2 regions of the Chitinophaga sp. 05T412 genome follow, and region 2 is predicted to be linked to the other one. Evidence: riboswitches for the same ligand, from Rfam matches in the RefSeq annotation. Region 2 holds a riboswitch; the other holds the start of a gene.
What was found. A riboswitch is a leader RNA that binds a small molecule or an ion and turns the genes downstream of it on or off. The one in region 2 is predicted to bind S-adenosylmethionine.
Positions count from the first base shown of each region.

Region 1: another riboswitch for S-adenosylmethionine. It lies ahead of AC1DFM_RS00405 (trans-sulfuration enzyme family protein); the one in region 2 lies ahead of AC1DFM_RS11000 (trans-sulfuration enzyme family protein).

Region 1 is NZ_JBFTLN010000001.1:100,525-103,944, reverse strand. It holds gene AC1DFM_RS00410 (homoserine dehydrogenase) at 1-496, opposite strand, end outside; gene AC1DFM_RS00405 (trans-sulfuration enzyme family protein) at 594-1,772, opposite strand; SAM riboswitch class I at 1,958-2,076, opposite strand; gene AC1DFM_RS00400 (DUF2851 family protein) at 2,202-3,420, shown strand, end outside.
Region 2 is NZ_JBFTLN010000004.1:168,885-172,304, forward strand. It holds gene AC1DFM_RS10995 (YdcF family protein) at 1-979, shown strand, start outside; SAM riboswitch class I at 1,106-1,222, shown strand; gene AC1DFM_RS11000 (trans-sulfuration enzyme family protein) at 1,373-2,545, shown strand; gene AC1DFM_RS11005 (dicarboxylate/amino acid:cation symporter) at 2,502-3,420, opposite strand, start outside.

The DNA.
Region 1 (3,420 bases), on a different contig from region 2:
TTTCTTCAAATATTTTGGTGAGAATATAGTTCGTAGAGCCGTTACAGATACCTTCTACAGCATTGAGCAGGTCGTTATCATAATATTCTTCCAGGTTGCGGATAATAGGAATACTGGCGCAGCTGGACGCTTCATACAGGAACGGTACTTTGTTTTCAGCCTGCAGTTGATACAGGGCTGGCAAATTTTCCGCGATCATTCTTTTGCTGGCGCTTACTACCGCTTTGCCGTTACGCAGGGCGGTGCTCACAATTTCAAAGGCTGCTTCGGTTTCATTGATCAGTTCTACTACCACGTCAATGGTAGGATCTTCCAGAATTTCATTTTTATCGGTAGTAAAGTAGCTGCTATCGATAGGTCTTGACTTATTAGGGTCTTTAATACAGATTTTTTTAATCCGTGCATTAATACCTTTTGTTCTGTTCAACACTTCATAGAGTCCTTGTCCTACGACGCCGAAACCGAAAATACCTAAATTGATGATCTTATTTTCCATACATTTTTTGAGCTTGCAGCCTTCAGCAATTAGTCTTTAACGATGCAGAGATGATCAGGTTCTGTACAGTCAAAGTGGTGGTTAATCACTAAGGGCTTTATTGTAAAACAGTAATTTGCTTGCCAGCCGGATGGTTTAGCTTATCCAGCGCTTGTTTCAGGTCGTTAATCAGGTCGTCGGCATCTTCAATACCTACTGATAAACGGATACAGGAATCCTGCAGCCCTGTTCTTTTCCGGAATTCTTCCGGTATGTTACGATGCGTCATGGTAGCCGGATGGGCCAGCATGCTTTTCACGCCGCCGAAACTTTCTGCCAGTTTAAATAACTTGGTAGCGTTCACGATGCGGATGGCATTTTTGATATTGTCGCTTTTCAGGGAAAAGCTTACCAGTGCGCCGTAATTTTTCTGTTGTTTACGGGCGATATGATGATTTTTATGCGTAGCCAGTCCGGGATAAAACACTTTATCCACAGCAGGATGTGCGGCCAGCCAGTTAGCGATAGCATTGGCATTGCTGCATTGTTTTTCCAGTCGCAGGTACAATGTTTCCACCCCGCGGATAGTCAGCCATGCTTCAAAAGGACTGAGTATACTACCGGAAATATTTTGGTTATAGCGGATCTGGTCTGCCAGTACTTTGCTGTTCACCACCACCAGTCCGGCAATTACATCGCTATGTCCGGAAAGATATTTGGAAGCGCTGTGGATAACGATATCCGCGCCGAGGGTGATAGGTTGTTGTAATAGTGGGGTGCTGAAAGTATTATCTACTACCAGCAAGATGTTATGTTGTTTGGCAATTTTGCTGATAGATTTGATATCAGAAATGCGCAATGTTGGATTGGTAGGGGATTCCAGCCAGATGATTTTGGTGTTGGGGGTAATAGCCGCCAATACTTTGTCGATGTTGCTGGTATCTACGAAATTAACTTTGATACCGAAGCGTTCAAACATGTGGTTAAAGATTTGGAAGATGCCACCGTAGGTATCTTCTACCGCCATGATTTCATCGCCGGTCTTTAACAGCTTCAGTACCGCATCAATGGCCGACATGCCACTGGCGAACGCAAATCCGGCAAATCCTTCTTCCAGGTTGCAGATGAGGTCTTCCAGCACTTTTCTCGTGGGGTTATTTGCCCGCGAAAATTCAAAGCCTTTATTGATGCCCGGTGATTCCTGCACAAAGGTGGATGTTTGATAGATAGGCACAGAAATGGCGCCTGTCAGTTCGTCTACCGGAATGCTATGAATCAGTTGTGTAGCTGTTTTCATGTTATAAATTATTTTTAATGATGTTCAATGTGCACAATAATCTGCTGCAACTTTATCATTAAAGATCAACTTAAACAACAACAAATCCATGAAAAGGGGGCGGAGTGGGCATAAAAAAAGCTCTTCCGTGTGTTGGAAGAGCTTTCTTAGAAAGTTATATATATCTGTGAAGTATTATCTCTGCCAACTTATCTTTCCCACGCTTGCGCATGGGCAGGAATTAGCACCTTTTTCCTGATCATAAAATCAGGAAAGGTTGCTAAGGCATCGCAGGGCCAAGTCCCTCCGCCTTTCTGGATAAGTGATGTGTAAGAACTGGCGCAAAGGTAATGTGACTTTGATGAGATTTCCAAATGGAAGTTTGAATTTATTTATTAAACGATGTTTTATTACCTTTAGCTGATACTATTTTATACCAACCGTATCTTTATGTTTGTTAACCCGTTGCTCTCAGAAGAGCTATTCCAGTACATCTGGGCCTTCCGGCTGTTTAAGCAGGATCACCTGGCCACTACCGGTGGAGAACCGGTACAGATTTTATATCCCGGACTACATAATCATCATGGCGGCCCTGATTTTTCTGCTGCAAAAATCAGGATTGGCGCCACTTTATGGGTAGGGCAGGTAGAGCTGCACCTGCGTACTTCCGACTGGTTCCGGCATAAGCATCAGCACAATCCACAATACGGGCGGGTGATCCTGCATGTGGTATTTGTACATGACATGCCGGCTGATCGTATTCCGGGTGTACCCTGTCTGGAATTGCAGCAGCATATTCCCAAACTGTTGTTGGAGCGCTATGAGCAGCTGCGGCAGTTGTCGCCCTTTGTTCCCTGTGCGGCTTATGTGGCCGCTGTTCCGCCGCTCACGTGGTTAAGCTGGAAGGAAAGGCTGTTGGCCGAACGCTGGGAGCGCAAGTTGGGGGTGTTGCGGGCCTGGCTGCAAAGCAGCCAATCCAATTGGGAAGAGGTGTGTTATTGGGCGGTGGCGCAGAGTTATGGGATGCCGGTAAATGCCCTGCCCATGCTGGAAGTAGCCCAGTCGCTCTCTTACACCCTGCTGATGCGATACCGGCAGGAACGCCTGCAGCTGGAGGCGCTGCTGTTTGGGCAGGCGGGCATGTTGAGCCAACCGCCGGCAGATGAATATATGGCGCAGCTACAGGCCATATATGTACATCTGCAGCATAAGTATGGGCTTTGTCCTATTGCTGCGCATCACTGGAACTGGTTGCGGATGCGGCCGGCGGCGTTCCCCACCATGCGGCTGGCTACTTTTTCGGCTTTGCTGCAACATAGTCCCCGCCTGTTTTCCAGGATACTGGATGCGAATGATATAACGGAGCTGGAGCGGTTATTTTTCGTACAGCCGTCGGCGTATTGGCGTAGCCATTACCGGTTTGGACAGGTCGTAGGGCACACCCAGCTACCAGGAAAACAGGCGGTTCACGGTATTCTGATTAATACCGTACTGCCGTTGCTGTTCCTGTATGGACAGCAAAAGCAGCTGAAATATTACCAGGAAAAGGCCTTGCATTTTTTAGAGCAGCTGCCACCGGAAAGAAACCGGATCACCGCAGCATGGGAACAGTTGGGCGTAACACAGGAAAGTGCGATGGAGTCGCAGGCATTATTGCAGTTGAAGCAGT
Region 2 (3,420 bases):
GCTGTTGTTTTCAGCTGCCACCATACAGCAAACTACTGACGCCCTTACCCGTTTAATGCAACAACATCCGGCGCCATTTGCCCGTTTGACACAGGAAATGCGCGCCAGCGGACTGTTTGAACTGCACGCCGGAGAAAGCGACGCGGGGCTGCTTTCCGCTGCCTGGAAAGATGCAGCCGATGGAATCAACTATATCATTAACGCCTATACGAATGGCACTGGCATGCGCTACGCCATGATTGACTCTGGCCGGTTTTATGTGCTGTCGCCTTCCTATAAAACCGCCGTGCAACGCAGTATTACCCGGATCGGAAAGCAAAGTAAATCCGCTGATTTGTTCTTCCAGCCTTCCTTAGCGCTGGCACTGGACCTGCTGGAACTCAATCACCGGGATGAAGCGGGACGCTATGAGCCTATGTCGGCCACTAACGGTGAAGTATATCCGCAAATAAAGAAAACCGATTGGACAAAATATACCTATTCCGCCATGCTGATACTCGGCGCCAGCCCCTCCGGTAAAGAAGCCCTGAGCGATGCTGGTAAAGGCCGTTGCCGCGCCGGCGCAGAGTTATTTAATAAAGGTATGGCGCCGTTTATCATTGTATCCGGCGGTCATGTAAGACCAGTAGGTACCTCGTATTCAGAAGGAGTGGAGATGAAAAAGTACCTGGTCAACGAACTGAAAATCCCCGCTAATGCTGTAATGGTGGACCCTTATGCCAGACACACCACCACCAATGTACGCAACGCCGTCCGCATTGCCTGGAGAAGTGGCATCCCCGTTAACAAACGGATGTTGTGTGTGTCTGATGCCATGCACCTGGTATATGTCAACAGCCCAGTGTTTAAACAGCGTTGTACTACAGAGCTGGGATATTTGCCTGCGGCAGATATCCAACAAGCGGATCTTTACTTTTTGTCGTTCTTACCAGACCTTCGCTCCCTGCAGGCCAATCCCCTCGATCCATTAGATCCTTGATACAGCGGCTTCCCGGAGGTATTCATCTCTCATAAAAAAATAAAAAAACAGAAGTCTACTGATTTTGTAGGAAAATAAATTTGGTGGTTTGTTTTTCTGTATTATCTTTGCACCAGTTCTTTAGATAGCTTATCAAGAAAGGAGGAGGGAAATGGCCCAACGATACCTTAGCAACCATCCCCCGCTGTTAGCGGGGAGAAAGGTGCTGCATCCATCCTGGCGTTTAGCTGGGAAAGATAAGTCAGATACAAGTTTTGCAATACATTATTATATCTATATAATGATCAAACTCATCTGGCTACAGGTGAGTTTTTTTATGCCCCTACCTTCCCCGATATGCTCATTTAACGGACCTGTTTAATCAATTTTCATCAAACTAAAAATCAAAAACAGATGAGCACAATTACTGAATTAATCCATTCAATTCCCGTAGATCCCCGTACTGGCGCTATTGCAGTACCTATTTATCAAACGTCTACTTTCGTGCAGGACGCACCCGGTGTAAATAAAGGATACGACTATGCGCGTTCCAATAACCCCACCCGCGAAACGGCAGAAAAAATTATCGCACAACTGGAAGGCGGAGCCGCGGCATCCCTCTTTGGTAGTGGATTGGCAGCGATTGATGCCGTGATTAAACTCTTGAAATCCGGTGACGAAATCGTTGCCGTGGATGATATCTATGGCGGCGCTTTCCGGCTCTTTCATAAAGTATATGAGAAGTTTGGCATTCGCGTGACCTATGTAGATACCTCCGATACACAGGCGGTATTCAATGCCATCACACCCGCTACCCGTTTAATATGGCTGGAAACGCCTACCAATCCTACGCTTAAGATCTCCGATATTGCTGCCATTGGCCGTATTGCCAAAGCGCATAACATTTTGTTTTGCGTGGATAATACCTTTGCATCTCCTATTCTGCAAAAGCCCCTGGAGCTGGGCGCAGACCTGGTGGTACACAGCGCCACCAAATATCTCGGCGGACATAGTGACCTCATTGCCGGTGTAGTGATTGCTAAAACAATACCGCTGGCAGAAGAAATTAAATTCTATCAAAACGCCACTGGCGCCATCCTCGGGCCCTTCGATAGTTTCTTACTGATACGCGGTATTGAAACGTTGCACCTGCGTATTAAACAGCATGGAATCAACGCACAGGCGTTGGCGGAATACCTGGAAAACCATCCGGCGGTAGATAAAGTATACTATCCCGGTCTGCCATCCCATAAAGGTCATGAGCTGGCAAAGCGCCAGAGCAAAGGATTTGGCGGCATCATTTCTTTTACATTGAAGAATGATAGCACCGAAGCAGCTACTGCTTTTGTAACGTCTACCCAATATTTCAAACTGGCAGAAAGCCTGGGAGGGATCAAGAGTTTGTTATGTCATCCGGCAGCCATGACACATAAATCTATCCCCGCTGAAAAGAGAAGAGCCGCAGGGGTAAGTGATAGCCTGATCCGCCTCTCGGTAGGCCTCGAAGAAACCGCCGACCTCCTGGCTGATCTGGAGCAGGCCTTTACGAAGCTGCCGGCGAGCGTCCACGCAGAAAGCGTGTTGTAAGCATGGCGGCAACATTGTCGCCCGTAGCATTCAGGATAGTGGCCAACGGATCTACCAGCGTGCCAATGATCATCAGCGGCGGCAATGCTTCCACGGGGAAGCCATAGATGCTCATCACCAGCAGTTCGCCGATGTAGCCGCCATTGGGAATACCGCCTTCCACAATACTGGCAATAACGGTAACGCCCATGGCCATGGCTACTACAGTAACGCTGTCGAAGCTTCTGCCAAACATACTGAATACCACCGCCATTTTTATAATAGAGGAAATGCTGGAGCCATCTTTATGCAGGGTGGCGCCCAGCGGTACCACCACATTACCAATATCTGCCGGTACCCCCATTTTGCTCACCGCTTCCAGATTAGCGGGTATAGTGGCGATACTGCTGCCTGTGCCCACAGCGGTGAGCGTAGGAATGATATTATTTTTCCAGAAGATTTTAATGCCCGGAAGTCCCCCGGCGATAAACGCATAAAACGTGAAACCGAAAATGAAATAAACAATACCGAAGCCATAATAAATGCCCAGCGACTGCGCGTAGGTGCCAAACAGCTGTGGCCCTACGGTGCCCACCTGGTAAGCGAAATAAGCACCCAATCCCACCGGGCCTATTTTCATAATCACGCCCAGTACTTCCTTCATCACTTCATTGCCGGAATGCAAAAATTGCCGGAAGGCTTTACCAGCCTCGCCTACACGCATGGCCGCAAATCCGATGAGCCCGGAAAAAATAATGAAAGGCAGCATATTTTTGCGCGACAACAACTCATAAAATTCATTCACTGTTACTAACCGGCTCAGTTGATCGCCCCAGTTGCCCGGCTGCTCCAGGTGCAGGGTTTTAGATAATACTACCGACTGATGAATCGGGAAA